4 regions of the Peribacillus sp. YIM B13482 genome follow, and region 3 is predicted to be linked to each of the others. Evidence: riboswitches for the same ligand, from Rfam matches in the RefSeq annotation. Region 3 holds a riboswitch; each other region holds the start of a gene.
What was found. Region 3 has a riboswitch for cyclic di-AMP ahead of ACFX4L_RS18260 (APC family permease). Riboswitches for the same ligand answer to the same signal wherever they lie in the genome.
Positions count from the first base shown of each region.

Region 1: linked by a shared signal. The riboswitch ahead of ACFX4L_RS16300 (TrkH family potassium uptake protein) and the one ahead of ACFX4L_RS18260 (APC family permease) in region 3 are both predicted to bind cyclic di-AMP.
Region 2: linked by a shared signal. The riboswitch ahead of ACFX4L_RS20265 (cation:dicarboxylate symporter family transporter) and the one ahead of ACFX4L_RS18260 (APC family permease) in region 3 are both predicted to bind cyclic di-AMP.
Region 4: linked by a shared signal. The riboswitch ahead of ACFX4L_RS16955 (hypothetical protein) and the one ahead of ACFX4L_RS18260 (APC family permease) in region 3 are both predicted to bind cyclic di-AMP.

Region 1 is NZ_JBHZPF010000034.1:32,779-40,264, reverse strand. Features, by position in the region: gene ACFX4L_RS16305 (potassium channel family protein) at 1-582, opposite strand, end outside; gene ACFX4L_RS16300 (TrkH family potassium uptake protein) at 606-1,943, opposite strand; cyclic di-AMP (ydaO/yuaA leader) riboswitch at 2,114-2,256, opposite strand; gene ACFX4L_RS16295 (hypothetical protein) at 2,589-2,780, shown strand; gene ACFX4L_RS16290 (MFS transporter) at 2,924-3,514, shown strand; gene ACFX4L_RS16285 (TetR/AcrR family transcriptional regulator) at 3,583-4,182, opposite strand; gene ACFX4L_RS16280 (ABC transporter ATP-binding protein) at 4,300-5,025, shown strand; gene ACFX4L_RS16275 (ABC transporter permease) at 5,022-6,038, shown strand; gene ACFX4L_RS16270 (VanZ family protein) at 6,324-6,950, shown strand; gene ACFX4L_RS16265 (GntR family transcriptional regulator) at 7,258-7,486, shown strand, end outside.
Region 2 is NZ_JBHZPF010000052.1:6,102-13,587, reverse strand. Features, by position in the region: gene ACFX4L_RS20280 (UDP-N-acetylmuramoyl-tripeptide--D-alanyl-D-alanine ligase) at 1-115, opposite strand, end outside; gene ACFX4L_RS20275 (D-alanine--D-alanine ligase) at 280-1,362, opposite strand; gene ACFX4L_RS20270 (hypothetical protein) at 1,817-2,599, opposite strand; gene ACFX4L_RS20265 (cation:dicarboxylate symporter family transporter) at 2,970-4,229, opposite strand; cyclic di-AMP (ydaO/yuaA leader) riboswitch at 4,402-4,551, opposite strand; gene ACFX4L_RS20260 (efflux RND transporter periplasmic adaptor subunit) at 4,753-6,015, opposite strand; gene ACFX4L_RS20255 (hypothetical protein) at 6,030-6,692, opposite strand; gene ACFX4L_RS20250 (diacylglycerol/lipid kinase family protein) at 6,819-7,486, opposite strand, start outside.
Region 3 is NZ_JBHZPF010000042.1:36,689-44,174, reverse strand. Features, by position in the region: gene ACFX4L_RS18280 (glucose 1-dehydrogenase) at 21-806, opposite strand; gene ACFX4L_RS18275 (RhaT/GlcU family sugar-proton symporter) at 822-1,676, opposite strand; gene ACFX4L_RS18270 (hypothetical protein) at 1,819-1,983, opposite strand; gene ACFX4L_RS18265 (hypothetical protein) at 2,035-2,349, opposite strand; gene ACFX4L_RS18260 (APC family permease) at 2,595-4,421, opposite strand; cyclic di-AMP (ydaO/yuaA leader) riboswitch at 4,558-4,701, opposite strand; gene ACFX4L_RS18255 (GtrA family protein) at 5,112-5,567, opposite strand; gene ACFX4L_RS18250 (glycosyltransferase family 2 protein) at 5,527-6,549, opposite strand; gene ACFX4L_RS18245 (DUF6044 family protein) at 6,565-7,486, opposite strand, start outside.
Region 4 is NZ_JBHZPF010000037.1:7,323-14,808, reverse strand. Features, by position in the region: gene kdpB (potassium-transporting ATPase subunit KdpB) at 1-1,586, opposite strand, end outside; gene kdpA (potassium-transporting ATPase subunit KdpA) at 1,608-3,281, opposite strand; gene ACFX4L_RS16960 (potassium-transporting ATPase subunit F) at 3,307-3,381, opposite strand; gene ACFX4L_RS16955 (hypothetical protein) at 3,573-3,941, opposite strand; cyclic di-AMP (ydaO/yuaA leader) riboswitch at 4,333-4,474, opposite strand; gene ACFX4L_RS16950 (Na-translocating system protein MpsC family protein) at 4,717-5,073, shown strand; partial or broken gene ACFX4L_RS16945 (amino acid permease) at 5,153-5,476, opposite strand; gene ACFX4L_RS16940 (peptidoglycan-binding domain-containing protein) at 5,667-6,152, shown strand; gene ACFX4L_RS16935 (NAD(P)H-dependent oxidoreductase) at 6,586-7,170, opposite strand.

The DNA.
Region 1 (7,486 bases), on a different contig from region 3:
CTGATCGGGTGATGGTGCTATGATAATTTCCCCATTACTCACGATGGCAATGACGCTGATATTATATTTTGCGCGTAAATCCAGCTCCCTGAGGCTTTTTCCCTTCATGCTCATGGGGACTATGATTTCCTCGATATTGTATTCTTTAGAGAGTTCAATATAGTTCAGCATGTTAGGGGACAGAAGCTGGTTCGCGACCCGTTCCCCCATATCCCTCTCAGGATAGATGACCCAGTCGGCTCCAACTTTAGTGAGCACCTGACCATGATTTTTATTAAGGGCCTTGGCAATCACCTTTTTGACCCCAAGCTCTTTTAAAAGCAAGGTAGTTAAAATGCTTGATTGCATATCAATTCCGATGGCTACGATGACACAATCGAAGTTGCGGATTCCAATGGATTTCAATGTCTCTTCTTCAGTCGTATCCGCAATGACTGCATGGGTAACGCTCAGTTCCGCATTCTCGACTCTTTCCCCGCTGATATCAATACCCAATACCTCTTGGCCAGCCGAATATAATCTATGGGCCACACTGGTTCCGAATCTGCCTAAACCAATCACGGCATATTGTCTTTTTCCCATCTTTTACACTCCTTCATTTATGTTTAACCAATCATGATTTTCCCTTTTGGACGTCGGAACGGATCTGGTTTGCGCCTCATAGCGATGGCGAAGGCCAAAGTCAAAGGACCCACACGGCCTGCAAACATCGTGAAAATGATGAGCATCCGGCCAACCGGTGATAATTCGGGGGTCAAACCCATTGAAAGTCCCACGGTGGCAAATGCTGAAGTGGCTTCAAATAAAATCATCAAGAAGTCACTTCCGCTTTCAGTGATGGTCAGCAGAATGGAAATGATTGAAACCATGAATACGCCAATGAATGTAACGGATAATGCTTTAAAGATCGTTTCACTCACAATGCGGTGCCGGAATAATACCACATCACCCTTTCCTTTAATCTGTGACCAGACCGTTCCGATAAGCGTCGCAAATGTGGTTGTTTTAATCCCGCCGCCAGTCGATCCGGGTGAAGCCCCAACGAACATCAAGAAAATGATGAGCAGTATTGTGGGTTGAGTCAAATCAGGGATATTCAGCGTATTGGAGCCGGCCGTCCTTGGTGAAACCGATTGAAATAGAGACGATAACGTTTTACCCATGAAAGATAAAGGCTGCAATGTCTTGGCATTACCGAACTCGAATAAAAAGATTAAAATTGCGCCGGCGATTGTAAGTGTCAGGCTAGTCATCAGAACAACCTTCGTATGTAAAGATAAACGATGGGTATCACGATATTCGTATAGTTCATTCATCACGATAAAACCTATTCCGCCAAACGTGATCAGGAAGGCGACCGTAAGGGTTACGAATGGATCCGATACATAAGGGGTCAAACTCTTGAATTCTCCCATTAAATCAAAACCGGCATTATTGAAATTCGATATGGAATGAAAAACCCCGTAATAGATCGCTTTGCCGATTGGCATGTCAAAAGAAAAGCGAATCGATAAGATAAGGGCACCCAAGCCTTCAATGATGGCCGTGAAAATTAAAAGCCGTTTTACTAACTTGACTATACCTGCCATGGAAAGATTATTTAAGGACTCCTGCAAGAGTAACCTGCCTTTTAAAGAAATCCTTTTGCCTAAAAGGAAAAAGAAAAACGTCGCAAATGACATGAATCCTAAGCCGCCTATCTGAATCAGTGTTAAGATGACCAATTCACCAAAAGTGGTGAAGGTCGTTCCCGTATCCACTACGACTAGTCCTGTTACACATGTAGCGGAGGTTGAGGTGAATAAAGCATCCAGAAAAGCAAGGCCGTTCCCATTTTCAGTGGAAATCGGCAGGGTCAGCAAATAGGCCCCAATAAGTATCAGGGTGGCAAAGCCGAGTACAAGGATTTTTGGCGGATCCAATAAATTTTTTGCTTTTATCAATTGATCATCCCTACCTAAAAATGACATGTGTAAAACTGTATGAATATCTTAACCATCAATCCTTTTATCAAATCCTTTTTTAGCATAATAAAAAGACCTGCGTAATCATCGAACAGCTATTTTGTCACAAAAAGCGTGCAAAAAAAAGCTCCCGAAATAGGCGGTCTTATGACCTCCTTCGCTTTAGCCGACGAAGTTAGCTGACGGGTAGGATGGCGAAAGAGCTGATCTCATCCCTTCTGCATGGCAGAATTAACCCCAAATGATTGGGTCCTCCGTACTCAATTCCTTTGAGTTTTGGCCGAAATGTATTAAATTGATAAACGTATTCTACTCCCAACATTTAGCAGTTGTAAACCCCTAAATTGTAAAAAAATATTTCTTTAATAAAACTGAAAATTTACGTTTTATTTACATTGATAAAACGTATTGACAAATATTAGTTAGCACATTATGATAGGTTCGATTAATCCGATTATGATAACAGTTTCGGTGTACTTGATTCAACACTTTCTAGCTGAACAGGTCATTGCCAATCAATGTTATTAATATATATAAATTATTTTTCTTTTGAAAAGCATAAAGAAAAAGTCATTGCATTCGTATTTAAAGGTTTCAGACATTTTATAAAAAAGGCGGGCAATTATGGAGAAGACGTTCAATAGATATGTTATTAACGCTACAGGCAAGGGTGGCCAGACATATTTAACACAATGCCAGGATAAAGATGCACTAAGGAAATGGATAGCCGATCATGAGGACCAAATCATAATGAATGAGTTAAGGATAACGGATAAGAAAAAGAATCCGTTTTTAAAATTGTTTTCCCTAAAGTAAATCAACTGAATCCAAACATTCATTTAACGGTATTCAATTATGTCATTCCTGTGTCTTATTCGGGAACGCTGAGCGAAAAATTCCTATCTTGTTTTGCTTTCAAACTCATTTAATTTTGAATGAGTTTTTTTGTTTTGAAAATTATGCTTATTTATTTCTTATTCAGCTGCATGGTGGTGATGGAAACGGCCATCGATTCCCAAGAAGCAGCGTTTGCCAAGGCCATACTCCTTTTGTCGGACAGCGATTACGGATTCCTTGTAAGCATCGCCGGAGCAGGTATCATTGCGGGTGCTATAGTCAATGCCGTATTCATCAGTAAAGTGCAAATCTCGTACATGATTGGTCTTGGATCTTTGTTTGTCTCGATAGGTTATATGGTCTATGCCTTTTCGAATTCCTTTTCAATGGCCGCCATCGGTTTTTTCATCATTGCCCTTTCATTGGCGTTTGCCAACACAGGCTTTCAAACCTTTTATCAAAATAATATTCCCGTGGAAATCATGGGCAGGGTCGGAAGTGTTTTTGGCTTGTTAGAAGCTTTATTGATCATCATCACTACCGTAATTGTTGGTGTTTCAGTTCAGTTCATTTCGATTCGGTTCGTGGTGATTTCAGGTTCAATGATCATGCTTGCTATATCCATTTTATTGTCCATGCTTAGTATGAAGGCCTCGAAGAGCAGGTATTATCAGGTTGGAAGGGGAGAGGTCAAAGCGGGGGAAAAGATGTAAGTTTAAAGGGGGATTATCCCATTTTATTATCCTAAAGGCATGTAAATGGAACATGCCTTTATAAAAATTCATTGAATGAATGTCCGTAATTGGCTGATGAAGTTCAGGATTTGAAAATGAATTTTCGCCATTTCTTCCGCCGTTTGCTCTTCGCAATTCTCCAGCCACTCCTGTATAACGCCTAAAATCGCAGATGTCATGAAGGCGTGCATATACATGCGGAATGCTTCATCTTTAGCTGCTGGATGCTGGCTGATCAAACGCTCCAATAGTACTTCACCGAACACAAGCTTTATTTTTTTTGCAAAAGAAGGATCTCCCTTATCTCCAAGAATGGCCCTTAATGCGTGCGCATGTTCACTGATGAATTGAAAAATTGCTACGAAAGGCGGGTAAAGTTGTTGTTGATGGAGGGCCAAAAAAGCCTCTTTCGGCAAAATGGCAGTAATTCGAGTTTGAAGTTCATTTAACAATTCCTGCTGTAAGTGATCCATCAATTCATATTTATCTGTGTAATGCAAATAGAATGTGCCCCGATTAATGTTGGCGCGCTCTGCAATTTTCTTCACTGAGACATGTGGGAACCCCTCTGTTTCAACGAGTGCAATAAAATGATGTTGTATCTGCTTTTTCTTCTTCTGTACCATATCCTCATGAAATTCCGCCATTGAATGTCTCCTCACTAAACATTTTTCGAAATGTGTTGATTGTATTAGACTAAAAGCTACCTTAGAATGATGATACACTCAACACCGTGTTAATTAAAGAGGGAGGATGTGTGTACAATGAAAAATGCGATTTCTATTGAAGGAATTGCTAAGGGTTTTCATCATAAAAAGGTCATTCAGCCATTGAGCCTGAATATTGAAAAAAGTGGAATTTTTGGCTTGTTAGGTCCATCCGGATGCGGAAAGACGACCTTGATTAAAATGATTGTCGGATTGATTAAGCCCGATGCTGGTAAAGTCACGGTTCTGGATCATGAAGTGCCAAATGAAGCACTGTTAATGGATGTCGGCTATATGGCACAATCCGATGCTTTATATACAGATCTGACGGGGGCTGAAAACCTCGAGTTTTTTGCGAAGCTATACCGTTTTTCGAAAAAGGAACGAAGGGAACGGATTCAATATGCAGCTGAAATCGTACAGTTGACGAGTGACTTGAACGTTCGGGTTGCGTATTATTCCGGGGGGATGAAACGCCGTCTGTCACTGGCGGTTGCACTCATCCAAAATCCGGAGATTCTCATTTTGGATGAACCGACAGTGGGAATGGACCCTTTGCTGAAACGATCCATTTGGCGAGAACTTGAGCGTTTAAGAAATGAAGATCATAAGACGATCATCATCACGACGCATGTGATGGATGAGGCGGAACGATGCGATAAACTGGCGATGCTGCGTGAGGGTGAAATCATCGCATCAGGAACCCCGGCGGCTTTAAAAACACAATATGCAGCGGAAACGCTTGATGATGTTTTTTTAAGGATTGGAGGTGGCCTAAAATGAGAATTGCCTCTCTTGTTACGCGGATTACACAGCAGATGCGCCGGGATCGAAGGACGCTCGCTTTATTTTTCCTCGCTCCATTGCTCATTTTAACGCTCATGTATTTTATTTTCGATACAGAAGCGAGTGATTTGAAAATCGTTGTTACAGGCAGTAATGAAGCTATGGTTAAAGCATTGAAACAAGCGGATTTTCAAGTAACGGCTGCTGAGGAATTTTCACAGGGGAAAATGATTGAAAATGATACAGATGGCTGGCTGCAGGTTGAAAATGGCAAGATAAAACTGACACTATTGAACGACGAACCGAACCGTGCAAAGGCCGTTCAAATGCAAATGATGCAAGGGCTGCAAGGGAATGGAAAAAATACACCCTCAATTGAGAAGCAATATGTATACGGGGATGCCAAAACAAAGGGTTTTGATACGTTCAGTCCGATGCTCGTCAGCTTTTTCGTGTTCTTCTTTGTATTTTTAATAGCAGGGATTGCACTTTTGAAGGAGCGAACAAGTGGTACGTTGGAACGGTTGCTTGCTACACCGATTAAACGATACGAAATCGTAGCGGGGTATGTAATCGGATATGGCATATTTGCGCTCGTTCAAACCTTAATTGTCGTACTATATGCTGTAAATGTGTTGGATATCGTCCTTGTTGGCTCCATTTGGCTCGTTTTATTAACGAATATACTCGTCGCGCTTGTTGCATTATCGCTTGGTACATTACTATCGAGTTTCGCAACATCTGAATTCCAAATGGTACAATTCATTCCGTTGGTCATCGTGCCGCAAGTCTTCTTCACAGGGATTTTCCCATTGGATGGCATGGCAGACTGGCTGCAAAAAATCGGCAAGGTCATGCCGCTCTATTACGCATCGGATGCCATGAACGGGATTATGTACAAAGGTTTCACTTTCAATGAGGTTTTAATGGATTTACTCATACTCCTGGCATTTTCCGTCGTTTTTATAACCATCAATATTATAAGTTTAAAAAAATACCGTGCACTATAAAATGAACATCAATAAACAAAAAAGCCGGATTCCTGGAAAGTGAGGAACCGGCTTTTTTTGTTCTGCCGGATGAAGGTCTAATTATCAAACACAACGGACGAATTATCCGGATGAAGGACGAATTATCCTTCGTTTCGGTTGATTTATTCGAAAGAACTTCCCCTTGACGAACATACCGGCAGTTTTCAAAATGACAGGTGTATGTAGTTTGTTGACGGCCTGTTAAAGATGTCCTAGGATATAATGATATGCATTGATTTGGAGAGAAATAGAAGGGGGAGTTACATGTCTCGAAAATCCGCCATGCTTTCCCTTTTGCTGTCGCAAGCCCTGTTTTTGTGCGGTTTACCTCTTTTCCTTCAGCTTCTATTATATTTGAATCCTTTGGTGATCATGGTTGTTTGGTTTTGTATACTTCTTATCGTTTCGTTTGCGGTTCTTTATTTTCGAGGTGAAACGGTGATGATTCCGCGCCTTTTGTGGCAGGCAGCCTTGATTTGCTACAGTTTATCATTACTGGTTTTGCTGTTCTTTCGACCAGAAGGGCAGGTATATTCGTATAATTTGATTCCTTTTTCTACGATACTTTCTTATTTATCGAACGAAATGAACGGGCTTGTGTCATTTTATAACCTTAGCGCCAATGTGGGTCTGTTCATTCCATTCGGGCTGTATTTGTTGTCCAGGGATGGGAAAGAGCCATCTGCTTTAAGGAAATTTCTTTATCCATTCATAACGATCTCAGGTATTGAAATCTGTCAGCTCGTTTTTCGGCGCGGAAGTTTGGATATCGATGACCTGATACTGAATATGATGGGTGTTTATCTGGGGTACGTACTGTATCCTTTGTTCACGAGTGTGGTAGTGTTCCGTTCTGGAAAAAGTAAAAGGGTGCAGAGGCATTACAAATAAGTAAATCTCACTTCAAGGGTAAAATGCTGAACAAATTAACTTGGGGCCTGAAAGGGAATGCGGTTCCTCGCCAAGATTATAAATAACTATGATACTCAATAGATTTGGAGACATCCTATCGTTAAACGATTTGATGTCTCTTTTTTTGGTTTGAAATAAGGAACGGCTTAGGATTGAACATGCCTGTTCCAAAAGAAACTGAGGTTTCTTTACAATCGTTATAAAATAAACTATTGTAAAGAAAACCTAACATTTAGTCTAAATTATTGTTCGAAATCATTATGTATAGAGGAAGGTATAGGGAAATATGGGTGTAAAGTATAGAATGGTCGTAGAACAAATGGAGAAAGAAATATTAGAAGGAACATATACATTAAATACTAAGTTACCTACTGAAGAAGAGTTGATGAAGAAGTTCGATGTCAGCAGGAATACCATAAGAAAAGCAATCAATATATTGGCTGAACAGGGTTATATTTATCAAGTTCAAGGAAGCGGCATATTCCTAAGGGAATTTTCCCGACCTGGCTGTATTT
Region 2 (7,486 bases), on a different contig from region 3:
CCTTAACCGTTCTTGAATCGATGGTAACCCCATTTATTCCTTTGGACTGGAATGAAGTGATATCATTCAATCCATCTGCCATTTCATGTACTTGTTTCAACGTTCTCTTTATCATTTTGTTCCTCCTACATTCATCGAACCGTTAATCGCTCTCTCCCTCTTCTTCCATTAACCAAACGAAGCAGAAACCAGTGTAAATCGAACCGGCTCCTGCTGATTGTAATCCATCAGATCAATTTTTGAAGAATTGTGAAGTTCACTGATACATTACCTGCATGATCAAACTGTATATTTGATTTGTTGTTTTTCTTGATGACGTTCCAAGGCAAGTTTCACGAGTTTTTCAATTAACGCTGGATAGTCGACACCTGTGTGCTTCCACAATAATGGAAACATACTGAAAGGAGTGAACCCGGGCATTGTATTCACTTCATTAATATAGATTTGGCCCTCTTCCGTTAAGAAGAAATCAGCTCGAACCAATCCAGAGCAATCCAATGACTTAAAGGCCGTAATGGCCATTTCAGATAAAGCTGCGTACTCGCTTTCCTTTATCTCCGCTGGGATGACCATCGCTGAATTACCGTCAACATATTTTGCTGAATAATCATAGAAGGAGAAATCTTTCTTAGGGATGATTTCTCCTGCCACTGAACATGATGGGTCATCATTGCCAAGAATGCCAAACTCAAGTTCACGGGCTACGACCCCTTCTTCAATGATGATCTTCCGATCGAATTGAAAAGCTTCCGCAACCGCTTTTTCCAATTCATCAGCATCATTACATTTGCTGATACCGACACTCGAGCCTAAATTAGCTGGTTTGACAAAACAAGGGTACCCCAATTCATCAGCTACCTTTTCAATGGCACTTTCAGTATTTTTTTCCCATTCAGAACGAATGAACCAAGTGTATTTAACTTGAGGAAGCCCCGCTTGGGCAAAGATGTTTTTCATGATAACCTTATCCATTCCAGCTGATGAAGCTAAAACGCCATTGCCTACATAAGGGAGATTCAATAATTCCAGCATCCCTTGTACTGTCCCGTCTTCTCCATTTGGTCCGTGAAGCAATGGGAAAATTACGTCATACCCTGTTGATTCACTATTTTCATCAGTTGAATGTGCCTGCAAGGCAAGAGGCGAGTTCAATTTGTCCGACGAAAAAGTCAAAGCCTCCACACTCTCGGCAGGCCCTGTTAACATCGGTCCATTAATCCATGAACCCTCTTTTGTTATGTAAATCGGATATATATCAAACTTTGCTAAATCGAGAGCCTTAATCACCGCTAAAGCCGTCTGCATAGAAACCTCATGCTCCGCAGATTTTCCACCATAAAGCAAACCAAGTTTAGTTTTCATGAGTTATTACCCTCCAATATTCTTTTAACCATGTTCATTGTATCATTTTACACTAAAACGGGAAAAGCGAAACTTCCATCATTGGTTCTTTTCCATTAATTACCAACAACGGAACACAGGTTAGATTCGCCACATCCTGTGGCAACACCTGTGCTTGCATATCCTATGCGTCGCATTCGGGCTTTACAGGCTGTTTTTTACACATATTTTTAAATTGCACTTTCATTTGATACCCTTCGACCATCATTTCCATCGATACCTTACAGCCTGTTAATGCGGGGAAAAGCGAAACTTCCATCATTGGTGCTTTTCCAATAAGGAATATAGGCCAAAGCCACAACTCCCTGTCTCCTGTGCGGCGTCCTCCCTTATCTTTTATGCAATAGATAGTAAGTCTTACACCTAAAAAAACAAAGATATCAAATAATCCAACCCACGCATCCGGAAATTGGGATCAGAATAATGATTCATTTTTTATAACACTTTCCCATACTTTTTCTTTTCGATTAAAGGTGATAAAAACATCCGGCTCCTTAATATTTCTATCCGAAAAGTCATCATGCATCTCATCCATGTTTAAATAATCCCCTACCACCCATGCCGGTATCTCAATCTTCGTTCTTGAGTACTTGACATGCCGAAAGGAAAAAATGAGCCCCTCTGCCATAATATGAGCCAATGAAGAAATGATTTCTGCAGGAATGGCCGTCAGCTCTCTTTTCTTTCTGATTCCAAGCCACGTCCTCTCCACTTTTAACGGCTCCAGCTTTAGCGGAATCAGACTCCCTAACATCATATAATATGTAGAAAGTGAACGAAAATAAATTTTGTTGAACCAGCCATCATCCTGGGCAAGGTACACAAATTGATTATTCAATTTACGGAAAAATGGAGGATCCAGATGGGTTTTTGCATGCCCTAAATATAAAAGTTCAGCTAATTCCCTTCCATCCAATTCATCCAGCCCTTCCTCTTCTTCAAAATCAATCCAACAGAAATCTCCATATGCCCGGACATTTTCTTTAACGAGCTTTGCAATATCCTCAGATGAAGCGCTATCGAGCAGGACATTCAAATTGTATTCCCCACCATCGAATTGATGTTTCAATAATAAGATGGAATCCAAGGTATATGGCAGCGAATAGACAAATTCGCGAAAATTGAGTCCATTAAAAAGGACAAACCGTTCGGAAGCCTGCATATGCATATATAAGATATCATTGTTATCATTCTTCATAACCTGGTCCCCTCCGAGCTCTCAATCAATAATGTTATTTTATCAAACTTTTGGGTTTTCAAGTAAGTTATATAACCCAGAATATTATTCATCATCTGCATCGTATGAATAATGTGAATACCTGAACTCTATAATCACCTACGGTTAAGGAACGAACTCGATAATTTTAAATATCCATAATAGTGAAAAATAAAGAGTTGGAGGAATTGACGACGGGTAAAATTGAATAAGGTTTTATCATTAATTCTTTTCATGAGGAAGCTTCCCTTTAAAAAACTTTTCGTTTGCACCTTCTGGCACGTCAAATATAAAGGATACGCTTTTCAAACACAAAAAATCCAGAGTGAAATATCACTCTGGATTTTTTGTATTAAGAAACTTGTTCTAATTCTTTATCGGAAGGAGGGTTGAATTGACCTTCCCATTTAGAGATGACGATTGCTGCAAGTGAATTACCGATAACGTTTACTACTGTACGTCCCATATCAAGAATACGGTCGATACCGGCAATAAATGCTAAACCTTCAATAGGAATACCAACTGTTCCTAATGTCGCTAAAAGAACTACGAAGGATACACCTGGTACACCCGCAATACCCTTAGACGTGATCATTAACACTAACATTAGCGTAATTTGCTCATAAGCACTTAAATCGATTCCGTACATTTGAGCGATGAAGATAGCTGCCAACGCTTGGTATAATGTTGAACCATCAAGGTTAAAAGAGTATCCAGTTGGAATAACAAATGTAGCTATATGTTTCGGACATCCCGCTTTTTCCATTTTTTCCATAAGTTTCGGAAGAACCGCTTCTGAACTTGCTGTAGAGAACGCAAGTACCAATTCTTCTTTTAGAAGTTTAATCAATGTAAAGATATTGAATCCTACAAATTTTGCAATAAGACCCAGAACGACAATTACAAAGAAAATCATTGTTCCGTATACAGAAAGCGCTAACTTACCTAACGGAATTAAAGATTCCAAACCGAACTTGGAGATGGTCACACCGATTAGTGCAAATACCCCAATAGGAGCAAATTTCATGACCATATTAGTTAGGTAGAACATTCCTTCTGCTGTACCTTGGAAGAAACGGAATACTGGTTTACCTTTTTCACCGATAGCCGCAATACTAATTCCAAACAATACGGAGAAGAAAATGATCGCTAACATATCGCCTTGTACCATAGCTTGTACTGGATTGGATGGTACAATGTGAACAAGTGTATCTACAAACGATTCATGCTGCTTAGTTTCTGCTGTATCAACATAAGTGGAGATATCAGTTTTTTCCAGATGATTCATATTTACGCCAACACCAGGCTGGAGGATATTCGCGGAAATTAAACCAACAGCAATCGCAATCATAGTTACCACCACAAAGTATGATATTGATTTAGCTCCTAGTTTACCTACTGCTTTTAAATCACCTACACCCGCAACTGCAACGATAAGACTTGATACAATGATTGGCACAACAATCATTTTAATCATTCGTAGGAAAATGTCTCCGAATGGCTGTAAAAAGTTTTGGGCCGTCTCATTACCATAAAAAATGGCACCAACGATAATCCCTAGAATTAAACCAATGAAAATTTGGCTAGCTAAACTTAACTTGAATTTCTTCATATACTTTCCTCACCTTCCATAAAGTCTTTGATGCAAAAACGTTTTGTCTCGGTAAGGGAAACAAGATACTAATAGAAAGAAAGTAATTTTTCTTTTTTTGAAAAACTCTGTCTTTACGCCGAAAAAAAAGACACTTCATGTGTCGATTTCATATTGGCGTGAATATTCACACATGTTCCCTTAAAGACGCTGACGAGGTTAGCTGTCGGGTTAGGAATTGGAAACACAATTTGCCCTTTCATTTCTGAATTCACCCCTAGTGGATTAAAATCCACAAAAATGGTTCCCCCGTTCTTGGAATAAGATTAAGCGAGTTAACTTATAATAAAATATTATACTAAAAAGGTTAATCTGTAAATGTTTATTCTCATCCATTTTAGAAAAAGTCTTTAAATATATCTGAATATTCTGCATTCTAGATGATTGCACCCAGTATTACACTTCCCGATTTTTAGTCATTTAAGCTATATGGATATATAAATAATAACTAATTTGACATCCCCTTTCTTTATGAAAGAAGCAGTTATTTTTCCAAAATGCCAAGTAACAGATACCTTACTTTTTCCCTAGAGGTGAATTTTTTATAAGTTGCAGTTTTCACTTTTTCAAATTGAATTGGGGTAATAAAATAAGAATGGTTCTTCGCTACCCTATTCGGTTCTAGCAGGATGACATCACCTACTGACGGTCCCTTTATTAGTTCCTGCTTACCTTCTGCTTTAAGCCCTTTTGAAATGTAGTGTTTATCCACATACCCTTTTTTAGTCAATTTGTAGACATGCGGCTTTTTTTGGTAATGCACTGCCTCGATGGGAATGGCGGGTACACCAGCTTTCTCATTGGTTATTACAGCAAGGTTGACTTTGGATCCCACCAACAAAGATTCGGTTTCTTCACCCTCCGGTTCGATTAAAGCCTGAAATGGAAATTTGTTATCCCTTTTTAGTGACGGCTCTTCTGCTGGATAGGAATGGATACGGCCTATCGTTCCTTTCAATGACTTTTTTAAATCAGAGGAACTTGCTTTTATAGTCATGCCCACTTTAGCTTTTTTCATCTCCTCTTCAGAGAAATTACCTTCAATTGCCATATTTGTTGAAACGATGGATATAATGGGGTTTTTCAGGTTTTTATTGATATTTTTAACTACACCATCAGCTTCACTCGTCGTTACAATCGCGCTAGCCTGCTCCTCAATTGAACTTAATTTAGCATCAAGCATTTTCACTTTTTCATTCAAACTGTTTTTTTCGAGTTCTTGCTTGTACATTTCTTGCTCAATGTTGCTTTTAATAAGATCTGAAGAGCTTGTTGTTATATTAATATCCAAGTTATTTTTCACCGATTCATCAATGACCGCTTTATCAGGATCACGGGTCAGGGCCCCTTGAGAAGCCCTTAACTTCCTAATATATTCGTCAATCCCTACAATTTCTCCCTCAGCAGCAGTTTTCTCCGCTTCCAAATTCGCTTTAAGTGCATCAAGTTCGGTTGTCGTATACTCAAACAACGAGGAGCCAGCCGCTACAGCATCCCCCTCTTTTACAAGGAATTTCTTAAAATCATTTTTCTTGGTTTCAAAATAGATATCGTACTCTTCTACAGGTTTAATTACCCCATTTGTTTGAATAGTATCCGTAATTGTATCTTTTTTTACCATTGACCAGTTTTCCACGAAAACAGTTCGTTCCGCTTTGCTTCCTTTTTTTTCAATAAGGTATATGTTGACGGTTATTAACACAATCGACGCAATAGAGACCGCTGTTATTTTCCATTTCCCACTCATTCTTTTCACCCGCCTTATACAAATACGCCCACTTGGATGTATGCTAAAAAGGCTTTAACAAACCACGTGGCCAGATAGAATAGAACAATCATTACAAGGACCAAATAATTATTTCGTTGTGAAAACTCCTTTAAATAGAAATATTGCAGGGCAATAATAAGAAATTGAAAAATGGTGATTTCGCTGAAAAAGTGAATAAAGTAATCACTTCTGAGAAAATACTGACCGATGACTCCCAATGAAAAAAGATTGGAATCATTGCCTATATCCATTAATACGAATAGAGGAATCAGTAATGCTTTTTCCAATAATTGCAACCCGAAAATGATCATTTGAACGATAACTAATTTTATGTATGGGATATCGGTAACGATCCAAAAGAAAAGGGCTGCTAAAAATATGTAAATGGATGGGTAGATAAGGCTTGCTATTATGTTGCCGCTCAATATCAGAAACTTTCCTGCTTCAAATTCATTAACACTCATCTTCGTGATTTCTTTAGAAAATGATTCAGAACCAATGCCAAAATAACCACCAATAGCAAATACTATAATACTAAGAAAATATAAAAATAGTAATTTCCATCCAAGCCGTGTGACTGCCTCTGCATTTTGCAGCTGATAACGACTTCGATGAGGCTCTAAAATGCCCTTTAACAATCTGACCTGGTACACCATATGTGTTCCTCCTGCAAAAAATGATATATCATCCTATATTTTATCTTATTTTGGAAACAATTGCAGAAATAAGGAATGAATGAAACAAAAAAAACACATACACTTACCCTTAACATGTAATCCTCCTCACCAATTTGGAGTTAATACCGATAAATGATGGCCAAGTACTTTAATTCGAGTAGGTGTTTGACTATAACTCTCTCCATCCATATCCACATCAAGTGGCCTCTTGTTTTCAATAGTCATGCTACCGGCCTGCACATAAGTCACACCAGACTCCGAGCTCAAATTTTCAATCCATGAACGTTTCATCGCTATTATTTCTAAAAATGCACCAAAGCTTGCGTTTTCCAAGATGGCAACGCCAAAGATCCCATCGTCTGGACTAACCATGGGAAAGGGGAGTAAATTAGTACCGATAAAACATCCATTCAAGACCAAAATCATGATTGCTTCCCCTTCAATGAAATTCCCATCATACTCAAGTTTATAGGAAAAGGGTGCATTATCACCAATCGTCCTTACTGCACTTAATAAATATCCTATCTTTCCGAACCTGTTTTTTTCCTGCACATCAATATTGCTTGATGCCTCAGTAATAAGCCCGATTCCCCAAAAGTTGGAGAAATAGTCATCGTTGGCCTGACCGATGTCAATTGAACGAACTTTTCCATTTACTATTGCCTCCGCAGCCTGACGAACATTTTGAGGAATCTTTAATGTTCTTGAGAAGTCATTGCAAGTCCCTCCAGGTAATATCCCAAACAACGGCCGCTTCCCAAGGGGTGAAAGGC
Region 3 (7,486 bases):
CCTTTTCTAGGCAGATACATTCATCCTCTTCCAGCTTGGAATGAAGGATATTTCGTCATCCCGCCATCAGCAAATAAAGTGATGCCCGTTACATAACTGGATTCTGAAGATGCCAGCCATACGGCAACCGCGGCAATCTCTTCAGGCTTTCCGATATACCCCATTGGAATCATGCTTTCCAGATCCTTTTTCTTTTTGGGATCTTCAAGTTTGTCGGCATTAATTGGCGTGGCGATGGCTCCAGGTCCAATGCTGTTCACACGAATCCCTTTCGGTGCATATTCAAGCGCCAGGGTTTCCGTAAGCAACTTCACACCGCCCTTGCTTGCCGCGTAATGTACGAATAAAGGCCAGGGAATCATCTCATGTACACTGGACATGTTTATCACATTCCCTTTAACATTGTTCTCGACAAAATACTTGATCGCTTCACGGCAGCCTAAGAAATTACCGGTTAAATTGGTGTCAATTACCCTATTCCAGTCGCTTAACGGCATCTCGTGAGATGGAACGGCATTTTCTACTCCTGCATTATTAATGAATATATCAAGTTTCCCGAATTCCTTTACCGCAGATCGAACAATGTTAATCATATCTTCTTCAACCGTGACATCACATTTCACTGCAATAGCTTCCCCACCATTGTTTTTGATTTCTTCCAATACACTGTCCGCTTCCTCTGATTTAGTGCGATAATTAACCACGACCTTTGCCTTTTCCTGAACAAAGCGAATGGCCATCGCCTTTCCTAAACCAGTGGATGAACCGGTTATAACAACGACCTTACCCTCTAAATCTGTATACATTCAATCACCCTCCAATTAACTTTTTGCCAATCCGAGCATAATCCCGGCTATGATAATCAAGATAATTCCTATAACGATTCCAATTAGTTGGCGCTTCGTTTTCTTTTCACGTAATATGATGATCCCGCCGAGAGTTGATATGACTATGCCCATTTGAGAAAGGGAAAAACTCGTAGCCACTCCAACACGGGGCTGGGATATGAATAAAAACATGTTCCCTGCAGCCCATATCAGTCCGGGAATTATATTGCGGATCGTATATTTGTTAAACGGTTTATGTTTAAAGGTCAATAATAGACCGCCTATCACCATCCCGATCGCTTGAGGGAACAATGCTGACCAGCCATTAACATTGAAAAGCCGGGCTACGACCACATAGACCAAATAACCGAACGTCGAGATGAGGAGAATAATGATTCCTTTTTTCAAGTTTCCCGATTTGCCCTCTTTTGATTCTTTATCTTCCAAGGAGGTCAAGACAATTCCTATAATAATGAAAACTAGTGCCAAAACGCCTAAAATGACCGCTTTCATAGTAGACCATTCGTGAAAAACAATGACCCCGAATAAAGTCGTTGAAATGAGCTGTAATCCAGTTGATATCGGCATCGTTTTGGAAACACCCATTAAATCAATGCTCTTAAGCTGATTAGCTTGTCCAACGGCCCAAAACAATCCAGAAACGATCCCGACGCCAAACACCAAAAGTGACAACTTGATATCGGCAAAAATATAAACACCAATTGAAAAAATCAAGGCGCCAATCGTTGTACCTAGTGTTTGACTATAGGGTCCCCCCCCAAGTTTCACATTAAATAAAACGATGCTTCCCCAGAATAATGCAGGCAAGAGAGCTAATAATATATCCATCTTCAACCCCCATATTTGTATGTACTAACGGAAATTTCATTTTATATTCTCTTAATATGTTGTTCGCATTATTTGAATTGAACCTCGGTAATTTTATCCAGTTCCCGCAGAAATAGTGTTCAACACAAAAAGGGCTGCAGTCTCAGCCCTTTTTGACGATAGTGATATTAATTGCAGCTACCCACCATGTTATGATGTTGCATGTCCATTTCCGAATCATCACTACCTTGAAATAATCACTTTCATAAACAGCCGTCGTTCCGATAAAGATGAGGGAGAACAAGAGAGTCAGAAAGAAAAGGAGCAAATCCCCTCCCACTTTTTGTTTCTTTTACATCCTCTCTCTTTATATAAAAAGTCACAAAGAATATACTGGGAAGGTATTCAGATTCATCGAAATGATCATGAAAGTTTGTGAATCAAGAGCCAGCATGACCCCAAGCATGGCTCCTATCAGTGTTGTTGATAGAGACTCCATAACCGCTGTTAAACCGAATGGCCTTCCGCTATTGATGCTGCCACTGCACATATTGAGATGGCCAGAACGGTAAAACCGCAGCTTGCCGGGCAACAGGAATGGCAGCATTAAACTTGCCGTTATACTTAACATCATGACCATGCATTTACCCAGGCTAACACCAATATGATTATGGTGAAATACTCTAGTTAGCAAATGCAAAATCCAGTAGCCTATATGTTATGAAAGATGAAGTATCCTTGCACCTTACTGAGCAATAATAGTTATTGTGAAATTAATGAGTTATTAATGAATGATCTTATTATATCGGGGGCGTTAGTTTGAAAAAAGACAGCCGTAGTGCTGTCTTTTTAATTATGAGATTATAAATAATATACGAACAGAGCCCAATAAAAAAGCAAACCATATGTAGGTTTGCTTCTTTTCTTAGATGATGGAACTTACTTCTTCAAATGATAGGGAACTGTCGCAACAACTACATTTCTTCTATAAAGCAAGTAGGCCTTAATCAGTAAACTTGATTGGTTATGAAGAATATTGTGCCAGCCTTTCTTCGGAATAAATTGCGGGATTATTACCGTAACTTTATAGTTGGATTCACTCGCTTTATGTTCAACTGTATCCACGAATTTAGTTAATGGCTGTATGATACTCCTGTAATAAGAGTTTAGTGTGACGAGTCTAACATCTGGCTGCCACTTTTTCCACTTTTCTTCAAATTTCTTTTCATCTTCTCTTTCAAAAGCAACATAAACGGCAATGACCTGATGTGCTGATAGAGATTTAGCATAATTTAAAGAGTTCTCAACCACATGAGTTATACCGGCCACAGGCACAATAATGATATTCCCTTCTATTGGCAAGATGGGCTCACAAGTTGTAATCCTTAGCTGGTCTCCGACTGCTTCATAATGCTTCCTAATTCGATGAAAAATTAAAATGATGATAGGTAAAAAAATCAAAACAGGCCAAACCTGAGTAAATTTGGTTAAAAAGAATATCATCGTGACGATAAAACTAATAGTGGCACCAATTGAATTAATGGTTAATTTCATGATCCAGCCTTTTGGCTTTTCGCGTATCCATTTGACAATCATCCCGGTCTGGGAAAACGTAAATGGAATAAATACCCCTACCGCATAAAGTGGAATAAGATTTTCTGTATGTCCCCCAAATGCGACTATTAAGATGATGGATGCAAGTCCTAGTATGATAATTCCATTGGAATATCCTAATCGGTCCCCTCTAATCGTAAACGCCCTTGGTATGAATTTATCTTTTGCAAGATTCACCGCAAGCAAGGGGAAAGCGGAATAGCCAGTATTGGCAGCAAGAATCAAGATCAATGCAGTCGTACCTTGAATGAAGAAATACATGAAATTCCGACCAAAGATCTCTTCAGCAATCTGCGAGACGACCGTTACCTCTGCGCTAGGAACAATGCTTAAATAGTAGGCTAAGAATACGATTCCCGTAAATAATACAGCCAGTAAGGAACCCATAGCTATTAAAGTTTTTGCAGCATTATTCGGAGCTGGGTCTTTAAAGTTCGGAATCGCATTGGAAATCGCTTCGACTCCTGTCAATGCGGAACTTCCTGATGCAAATGCTCTTAGCAGTATGAATAAACTGATGCCCGCTACTGGAGTCCCGATTGGCGCGTGTAATTCCGGTGAGACTCCTCCTGTCAGGATTTTGTAAATTCCTACACCAATCAAGATGAACAATGCTAAAACGAATAGATACACCGGATAGGCCAAAACAGAGGCCGACTCCGTAACCCCTCTTAGATTAAGGATGGTAAGCAGAAATACAAAAACGATGGCTATGCCTACATTATATGCATGAAGGCCGGGAAAGGCGGACGTGATAGCATCCGTACCTGCAGAAACACTTACAGCTACAGTTAAAATATAATCGACCAATAAGGATCCTCCAGCTATCAACCCTGGATTGATACCTAAATTGTTTTTTGAAACCACATAGGCTCCCCCGCCATGAGGATAAGCAAAAATGATTTGTCTATAGGACAAGATCAATGCAGCCAACAGTAACAATACTCCGATGGCGATGGGTATGGAATACCAGAATGCCGCAGCACCGACCGTGATCAGAACGATTAATATTTGCTCCGGTCCATAAGCAACCGAAGACAAAGCATCAGAAGATAATATCGCCAAAGCCTTGGTTTTGTTAAGCTTTTGATCACCTAGTGCATTTGATTTTAAAGGTCTCCCGATCAAAAACCTCTTTATAGAAGATAACATCAAGAATTCACCACCATTTTTAAGTTATAAGTTTATGTTACCCAGCTATAGAAAAAACAAAAAAAATGGAAAAATGCCCACAAGTCATAACTAAATAGACCTGTAGACATCCACTTTTTTGTCTAACAAGCTCCACCTTCCCTCTCATATAACGCTTACGAGGTTAGCTGTCGGATTCGGACCTAAGAGTAGCCCTACCTTGAAAGGATTCACCCCTTGGATTGTTAAAATAATCCCATACCGGACCCCCCGTACCATAAGGTTTAAGCGATTTAGAAATACGAAACTGTTGATTATCATACTCCCGTGAAATGGAAAAGTAAATGAAAATTTTGCACAGTAAAATAATAATTTATTTTAAGTGAGGCTTTGTTCTGACGTATATAACATAAGTCATCCAAGTGCATGATTCGAAGGTAGGAAAAAGGTGAATAACTTGTTAAAAAAGAGAAACTTCCCAATCAATTTTTAAGAAATGAAAGAACAAAAACGGTGGGTCCTTAAAAGGGAAAATTACCGAATTACGAAACTGTTTAAATCTCTAATTTATTAACGGTTCACCTTTCTTATTAAAAGGATCTGCCCCCGCTTGGATAGGTTTGCAATATATAAACTCCACGCTGAAAATCAAAAATTCGCTTCTTGAAATCCACTTTGATTTCCATCCAAAGGGGCATTCTTTGATTCTAATCAGTTCCTTCCTTCTTGAATTGTTCCCAAATTGCTTTTTTTAAAGACAAAGTATTTCTGGCCAATATAGTTCAGTACTGTATAAAAGATTGTTCCGATAAGTACAGCCACATTTTGCTGAATGGAAAAATGAACGGATGCTTCCAAGGATCCTGCAATGGCTTGTCCTAAAGAATAAGCCGCGGAATAACAAATCAGGATGACGCAAAAGAAACGGGCAACCCCTCTCCGCCAATCTATATCGCTTCTAAAAGTAAAAGTCCTGTTCAACAGAAAACTCGTTACTGCTCCCATACCATTGCCGAAAAAGGTAGAGATCCAGTAAGATAATTCAAGAACATTCATGAGAAAAAGCATGATGGAAAGTCCAACCCCTGTATTGACCATTCCAACCAATAAAAAGCGGATAAAGGAGTTAGTGTGTTTTAGATAGTTTTTCAATACTTGTCCGTTCATTATCTAGTTGCTCCCGTTTATTTAAATCGAGCGGATTAAATAAATCCAGATCCACAATATATTTAGGCCGGCGTTTGGATTCATTATAGATTTTACCGATATATTCCCCAATCAAGCCGACAGCAATCAACTGGAGTCCGCCGATCAACCAGATGGAGGTAATTAATGAGGTCCAACCAGTTTCGGTCTGCCCAAAAAACTTTAACCATAAAAAGTATGACCCAAAAAGTAAGCTAATGAAAAAGGAAAGACATCCTAGCCATAATACAAGCCGGATCGGTGTTACTGAAAAGGAAGTAATGCCATCAAGAGCAAAAGCAACCATCTTCTTAAATGGATATTTCGTTTCCCCTGCCAATCTTTCTTTGCGGTCATAATAAACAGAGTCCGTCTTAAACCCAATAAGCGGGACGATTCCCCGTAAAAAAAGATTCGTTTCTTCAAATCGTTCCAACTCCACGATCGCCCTTTTGCTCATTAGCCGGAAATCTGCATGATTATAGACAAGGTTGACCCCCATTTTGTTCATCATTTTATAAAAGCCAGTTGCAGATGTTCGTTTAAAAAATGAATCAAGGTCCCTTTTTTGGCGGACGCCATATACAATTTCACATCCTTCAGTGAATTTCCGAATGAATTCAGGGATGACTTGAATATCATCTTGTAAATCTGCATCAATTGAAATCACACAATCCGAGGCTTCCTTGGCTGTAAACAATCCGGCAAGGAGTGCATTTTGGTGGCCTGCATTCCGTGAAAGCTTTAGTCCACGAACATATTCATTGTTAATCGTTTCCTTATATATGATCTTCCATGTTTGATCTTTACTTCCATCATCAACCAATAGAATTTTACTTTGACCAGACACAACATTTTCTTCGACTAAACCCCTCACCAATCCACAAAGCTGGGAAATGGTATCCTGCAAAACACTTTCTTCGTTATAACAAGGTACAACAATCGTCACTATCGGTGAATTCACAATATCCCCCCCTTTTCAAATGACTCTGTATAAATGAATTTTCCAAACGGTCCCTTTCTTTGTGAAAATCCTATCCAGTTCCAACCCGTTTTCCTTCGCGTTGTTGATTGGTACGGCAGAAAATATATACTTGCCGCCTAATCCTTTAAACGCATCTACATTAATCTCCAAATTATCCAACTCTTTCTTCGAGCCTTTTTTGAACATATAATGCTTACCAAGCTCATCGGCAAATAGGTAACAACGTCCTCCCCATTCATCAAAGTAGATTCTGATGTTTTTATTCTTTGCCAATTCGTTTTCAATTATTTGACGAAATTGATGTTTGTATGTAAGCGGATAGAAATTGTTATAGCTATCGAGCGTGTAAAACCCATTAAATTGGGCGATAGCAGGATGTAGACCGATGCTTGCAACCCGATATTCTTCCTGTGGGAGGCCAATATGCTCTTCTATATCCTGAAAAAGGCTTTCTGCATAGAACTCTTTAAAAGATGGTTTTTTATTGTTAGTGATTTCTTCATTGAAACCCATTAAAACCATGATTTGAACGGCAATGAAGATTAAAAGGGTTTTCTTAGCAAATTCACTGTGTTCCCAGATGATTTTTATGGCGAGGGCAAACCCCAAGTAAATCACCATCGGCCTTAAAAAGTGAAATCTGGCAAAATTAAAAGTATCCAAGGTATGGAACCTTTCTGTTAAAGGAAGCCAGCCTTTATAAAACCAAAATGCATACCATGCGGAGAGCATAAAATTCAAACCGAACAAAAAAACAAAAACCCTTTCCTGTCTCCACAGTTTTTTGATCAAAATAATATAAAGGGCAAAAGCTGTAATCGGCAGGATGATAAGCGCATGTACAGTCATGACATGCGTATGTCCAAGAACGAAATTTTTGAAAGTAAGCTTAATGACCCACTCGAGCGGTAGCCTT
Region 4 (7,486 bases), on a different contig from region 3:
CCAACATCAGCCTGGGCCAATGCAGGGGCATCATTCGTTCCATCTCCCGTCATGGCCACAAGTTTGCCTTGTGCTTGTTCCTGTTTAATGACAGAAATTTTATCTTCAGGCTTGGCTTCGGCAATAAAATCATCTACTCCGGCTTCTTTAGCAATGGTATTAGCAGTCAATGGGTTATCACCGGTACACATAACGGTTTTAATTCCCATTTTCCGCAATTCATCAAAGCGTTCCCTCATGCCTGGTTTTACTGTATCCTTCAAGTAAATGACACCCAGCACACGGTTTCCTTCTGCAACAACTAGTGGCGTACCACCCGCAGATGCGACTTCATTAGTAATGCTCTCTAAATCCCCAGGTACTTTTTCACCTTGTTGCTGTAAATATTGTCTTATTGAATCAGCAGCACCTTTTCTGATTTTTCTACCATCAGAAAAGTCTGTACCACTCATCCGAGTTTCAGCCGTGAACTCAATTCCTACTGTCCCGGTTTTATCTAATTCTTTATCAGATAAACCGGCTTTTTTAGCAAGTTCGATGACAGATCGGCCTTCAGGCGTTTCATCGTGTAATGATGAATGAACAGCCACTTTATTTAACTCAGCTTGGCTTATCCCCTTAACCGGTAAAAAAGCTGAAGCCATGCGGTTCCCATGGGTGATCGTTCCTGTTTTATCAAGGATTATGGTATTAATGTCACCAGCTGCTTCGACAGCTTTTCCCGACATGGCAATGACGTTAAATTGAGTAACCCTATCCATACCCGCTATCCCAATGGCAGACAATAGGCCCCCAATGGTTGTTGGTATCAAACAGACCAGTAATGCAACTAAGGTTGCTATGGGTAATGTGACTTTAATATAAGAAGCAATTGGTACTAGTGTAGTGCAAACAAGCAAAAAGATAAGGGTCAAACTAATAAGCAGGGTACTCAGTGCAATTTCGTTAGGTGTTTTTTGCCTTTTAGCTCCTTCTACGAGGTTAATCATTCGATCAAGAAAGGATTCACCTGGGTCTGAAGTAACGATAATTTTGATAAAGTCACTGATGACTTTCGTTCCTCCAGTTACAGAACAGAAGTCCCCACCAGATTCTTTGATTACAGGAGCTGATTCGCCAGTAATTGCGGACTCATCTACTGCGGCTACTCCTTCAATTACATTACCATCGGTTGGGATTAAATCATTGGTTTCCACCAAGACAATATCGCCTTTACGAAGTTCTGTGGCTTCCACAACCATTATAGAACCATCTTTTTGCCATAACTTTGCCTTGGTATCCTGTTTCGTCTTTTTCAGGCTTTCGGCTTGCGCTTTACCCCGCCCCTCTGCTAATGCTTCGGCAAAGCTAGCAAAGAGTATTGTAACAAGCAGTATTACGCTTACGGCTATGTTATAACCCCTATCCGATGTTCCTCCAAAAAAGTTTGGGAATATGGATAGTAAAAGAGTGATTACAAATCCTATTTCAACTACAAACATGACAGGATTTCGAGCCATTATTCTTGGATCTAATTTTTTAAAGGCATCTTTTATAGCTTGCCAGACAATTTCCTTATTGAGAGTCCCTTTACGCGTTGTACTCATTGAGAATACTCCTTTTCTTCATTATCTAATTGTGAGCCATTCTGCTACTGGTCCGAGTGCAATTACTGGGAAGAACGTCAAAGCGCCAATAACTAATACCGTTGCTAAGAGAATGACCAGGAAAGTGCTATTATCTGTCTTAAACGTTCCAATCGTCTCGGGAACTCGTTTCTTTGTAAGTAATGAACCTGCGACAGCGATTAGTGCAATCATAGAAAAGTAACGGCCAAACAGCATGACTAAGCCGGTGGATAGATTCCAAAATGGAGTGTTATCCCCTAAACCTTCAAATCCGGAGCCATTATTAGCTGCTGAAGAGGTAAACTCATAAACAACCTGCGAAATTCCATGAAAACCCGGATTAGAAATAGCCGAAGTGCCCATTTGTGTAGCTAAAGCAATGGCCGACGGAACTAAGATGATTAATGGATGTAAAAGGATGGCAATCGCTATTAGTTTCATTTCCCTACCTTCAATTTTCTTACCTAAAAACTCCGGCGTTCGTCCAACCATCAACCCGGCAATGAATACAGCCATTATTGCGTACATAAGAATATTGACCGTCCCTACTCCATCACCGCCAAACACACAGTTCAACATCATCTCTGCCAATGGCACTAATCCTCCAAGTGGAGTAAGCGTATCATGCATATTATTGACTGTACCTGTAGTAGCTGCTGTCGTAACGGCTGTAAAAAGGGCACTCTGTGCGATTCCAAACCGCACCTCCTTCCCTTCCATACTTCCATTCTCTTGAGAAATCCCTATTCTCTCTAATGCTGGATTTCCATTTTGTTCGCTGAAATACGTAACACCTAAGAACACAAGGAACATTAATCCCATTGCTAAAAAAAGAATCCAACCTAATTTCTTGTTTTTTGCCATATATCCAAACGTTAATGGAAGGGCAACAGGTATCAGAAACATTGATAAAATCTCTAATATATTGGTGAAACCATTAGGATTCTCAAAGGGATGTGCCGAGTTGACACCAAAAAATCCACCGCCATTTGTCCCTAAATGTTTAATAGACTCTAACGCAGCTACTGGCCCACGTGCAATATTCTGCTTCGCACCTTCCAATGTAGTTGCAATGGCCGTAGGATCAAGGGTTTGCGGAACCCCTTGAGATACTAGGACAAGACCGATTAAGATAGATAACGGCAGTAGTACCCGGGTGATGGAACGAATTAAATCCACATAAAAATTCCCCATACTGAACTGCCCGGTCAGGCCTCTGAAAAAAGCCATACATAACGAAAGACCGGTAGCTGGTGTCGTGAACATCAAAAATATGATGACGACCATTTGCGATAAATAAGAAAGTCCCGATTCCCCGCTGTAGTGCTGTAAATTGGTATTGGTAAGGAAGCTTACAGCAGTATTGAATGCCAATAATGGATCCATGTTGTCTATCTTACTTGGGTTACCCGGTAAAATTCCTTGAAATCGAATGATCATGTACGAAATAATAAACATGACTAAATTACTCAATAGTAGTGCCTTTACATATTGCTTCCAGTTCATATCACCGGTATTAATACCAGATAATTTATAAATGCCCCTTTCTAACCATCCAAACATCCGATCTTGTTTTGTTGTTTCAAGGGAATAAACATTAGCTAAATATTTCGCCAGTGGTATTGCCAGGATAATGACGAGTGCCAATACCAGACCGATTTGTAAAAAATCCATTTGCATTTCCTCCGTTTTGTAGCTATTAATATTTTTCCGGGTAAATTAAAGCATGAATTAAATACAACGAAAGTGCTCCAACAATAAATAATAAAAACATCGTTTCTACTCTCCTTTTTCTTCTATAACTTTGTTACAAAAATGGATAAATCCAAAAAATGTTAAGAATGAAAAAGCTGTAAGTGAAACTGATATAAGATCCATTGACGTCTCTCCTTCCAAACTATAAAAATTTCAAACTAAAATGTACTCACCCCCTTTGAGTTTCTTAAAGAAACTAGGTTCCACTTGTTAGCAGCCAGTTATAGCTGTAACATTCTGGTTTACTGAAGATGACAAAATCAGCTCCCATTTTTTATATAGACTAGAATATTGATGATCATGAGTGACAACAAAAAACCTATAAGATTTGAACTCTGAAAATATTTTCACAAGATTAATTCCATCAAACAGAGAATTAGGGAATAGATAAACACAGTTATCCTGCTCTGATTTATGAACCATTTTTCCATCACATTCCTTCAGGTTTCTTGTAGGCTTAAACCATTCTTCATCATAGTCTACAGTTTCTACATTACTTGTATCCGTGTGGGTGGCCCCTATACTTTCCTTTACAGATATAAATAATTTTCCTTTTCCAACAAGCAGCACTTTTCCCATACAATCCACCCCATTAGTACTTTCTCTTATTAATTTTCAATCTGCATTCTTTCTGGGGAAGAGAAGCCTGCCAGTTGATAACATAAAAAAATAGACCAATGCTTACTCTTTCCCCATGTATGCAGCCATGCAGTAGCTATCCATATCCCCGCGTTAATAAATACGATTCACGCATCGGTTATTGGATTAATTGCAAAGCAAACATATAAAATTGGAGAAAAAGTACTCATTGGTCTACTTATCACCCAGCAAGCTTTACAGCTCTCTGTGCGATCTGTCTTCCAAGACACCTTTTCGTTTATAGGCATAATAAAAAGACCTACGGAAATGACAGGTTGCTATCTTGCTACAAACATAACAAAAAAAGCCTCCTGAATTAAGGTGGTCTTATGACCTCCTTCGCTTTAGCCGACGAAGTTAGCTGACGGGTAGGATGGCGAAAGAGTATCTCATCCCTTCTGCAAATGCAGAATTAACCCCAAAAATAGTGGGTCCTCCGTTCTCAATTTCTTGAGATTTGGCCGATATCAAATTGTTATTTATGTGGATTATTCTACGCTCATCATTAAATGTTTGTAAACCTCATAAAATCACGATATTAATTCAAAATCGACCAAATAAAGTCATTTTAGTCCGAATAAGTCATCAAAAGCTAACTTTACTTAATAATTCTAGTGATTACATTTTTTTATAGGTTTGTAAACTTACATTGACAATAACTAAGGTTGGGCATTATGATAAATCCCATAAATTCCCGAGATAAAATGGAGGCATTATGTTAAATCCAAAAAAGAAACTTGAAGCAGAAATAAGTGCAGCATTTATTAAGTTCCAGCGTGATCTGATAGGCAGAGGACCACAGGAAGCAAAAACATATATAATTAATGACATGTTGATTACTCGTTTTAAAGGGGTCCTGACTGTGGAAGAAAAGCATCTTGTCAGTCACAATTCCGGCAAAAAACTTGTAAAAAAAATGCGCTCGCTTCTTCGTGAAATGTACACTAAGGATTACGAAAAAATAGTTGAAGATCATACTGGATGTAAAGTTCTTTCTTCCCATAGTGATATTAGCACTAAAACAGGTGAAAGAATTGAAGTTTTTATACTGGATAAAGATTTAGAGAGGTAATTAGAAACCATCAAATAATACTGTTTAAGTTACATGAATTATCATTTTTATAAAATTTATATATATATTTTAGGTTAGAAGGCTCGCATGTTGTAAGTCGCAACAGATCGCCAACAGCTTCATAGTGCTTTCTAATTCGATGAAAGGTTAAAATAATGATAGGTAGAAATACCAATACCTACAAAACCTGTGGAATTTAGTAAAAAAAGAACATCATTGTGATGATAAAGTTAATTAACCCGCCAATTGAATTAATAATTAGTTTTGGAATCCAACCTTTAGGTTTTTCTCTAACCCATTTAAGCATCATTCCTGTTTGGGATAAGGGAAAAGGGATAAATACTCCAACAGCGTAAAAAGGTATCAGATGATCTGTTTCTCCTTTGAACACAATGATTAAGAGCTAGCATCTTCTTTTAAAGCTTTAAGGATTTTCTCTATTGTTCGTACAACTTATCCAATTTTGTGGTCCTACTGGTGACTATGTTTGTTTAGCAGTTTCAAAATAAACAGGACATTTGTCGGAAGGGGAATATAAAATCTGAGGGGAACTAGTAAGGTGTATTGAAAATAAAAAAGAGGGAGATGGCGCTTTGAAGAAATTACTTACCTGTTTGATAGTATTAGCAATAGTCCTGGGGATATCTTTTTCCACTGCTTCAGCATCTGCCGGAGGATTTCACCACCCGCAAAGCTGGGATAAAAACTCGATTTTGCGGAAGGACACTCATGGGGTGGAAGTCAAAAATATGCAGTATATCCTCAATGTCATGGGTTTTTATACTGATTCAGCAGTGGTTGACGTTGATGGGATTTTTGGGCCGAAAACCGAAGCGGGTGTAAAGAAATATCAAAAAGAAAACCATCTGATAGTGGATGGTGTGGTTGGCCCCAAGACGTGGACCAGTTTCTCGCAATATATTAAAAAGAATGGCGAGAACACCTATGGAGCAGGCGGGTACATGGGTCTCAGAATCAAATGGAAGTACGACGATTCTTCTTATACATCAGGCTCAAAAGCCTATATTTACGGTAATGGAGATACATTAAGTGACCAATATCGCCTGTATGCGAATTAAAAACTCAGGTAGGAGGCCCTTATTAGTTAAATGAGGCTAAAAGATAGGTCCTCCGCTTCTAAGCGATGTCAATGAAGGAGAGAGGGATAATTCTTTTAAAATTCTCCTTTCTATTAGTTTCAGGTTAATTGTAAAAAGCCGATGATTCCTACGAAAGAATCATCGGCTCTATTCATTCAGAACTATGCGCTTTCCTCCAACCTAATTTGAAGGAAATAAGATTAACCTTTACTTAAGACAAGAGATCATAAGGTTAATGAAGCAATTTTTCACAAAAGGGAAGCCCCTTCTTCTCATTCTGAAGAGGGGGCTTCCCTTTTGTTGTAAAGAAAGAAAGCTGCCTCTGCAATTTCTTTTAATAAAGCACCTGTGGTTCAAAACCTTTCAAGACTCCCCAGTAGTGAGCAGGCTTTTTTTCAACATTTGTATATGATCATGAGAAATGGGAATTAATTGTATCTTCAACTTTCTTTAACATACCTTTATATGAGTCTTCATCAAGGTAACCAATACTTCCGAATAGTAAATGTTCCACAGGTTCTATTCCAGTGAAATCGAATATCCCAATGTCGGAGGTAACTTTCAAGCCTGCTGTCATACCCACCTTATCGTAAACCTCGTTAGGCGCTCCATGTGTATTGATAATAAAACCCTTTTTACCTTTTAATAACTTAATTACACCTTCTTCTCCAGCAGAATAAGCAAACCCAAATGCAAATACTCGGTCTACATACCCTTTAAGAATTGCTGGAAGACCAGTCCACCATATAGGGTAAATAAATGTTATAACATCTGCATCCGTAATAAATTCTTGTTCCGTTTTAATATCATTTGGAGTATTTCCTGCTTTCATAGCTGCTGTATCTTCTGGTGTCAGTACAGGTTGAAAATCAAGTGCATATAAATCACGGACAACAACTTCGTGACCATTTTTCTTTAATGCATGAACTGCTGTTTCCAAAATAGAGTGATTTAAGCTTTCAGGGTTTGGATGTGCATTAACAACTAGGTGCTTCATTTTAAATATCCTCCAAGTATTCAATAATTTTCATTAGATTATTAAACTTTACCTAATATTATAGTGTTAGACATTTTTTTAAAAGTAGTCATTTTCTTATAACATAGTCACAAAAATAGTACCATTGAGAATGATATGCATTAATTATGGTTTTTATTATCAATCCAAACAAAGGAAATTGAGTTCGTGGAATATAAAAGGCCTGGGAGCCTTTATGAAAAAAAGAGGATTTATGGACTATTCAGAAGAAACTGTTTCAGATATTTTTGTATACAGGAAACATAATTACAACAGACCAATGACGTTAGAACTAGAA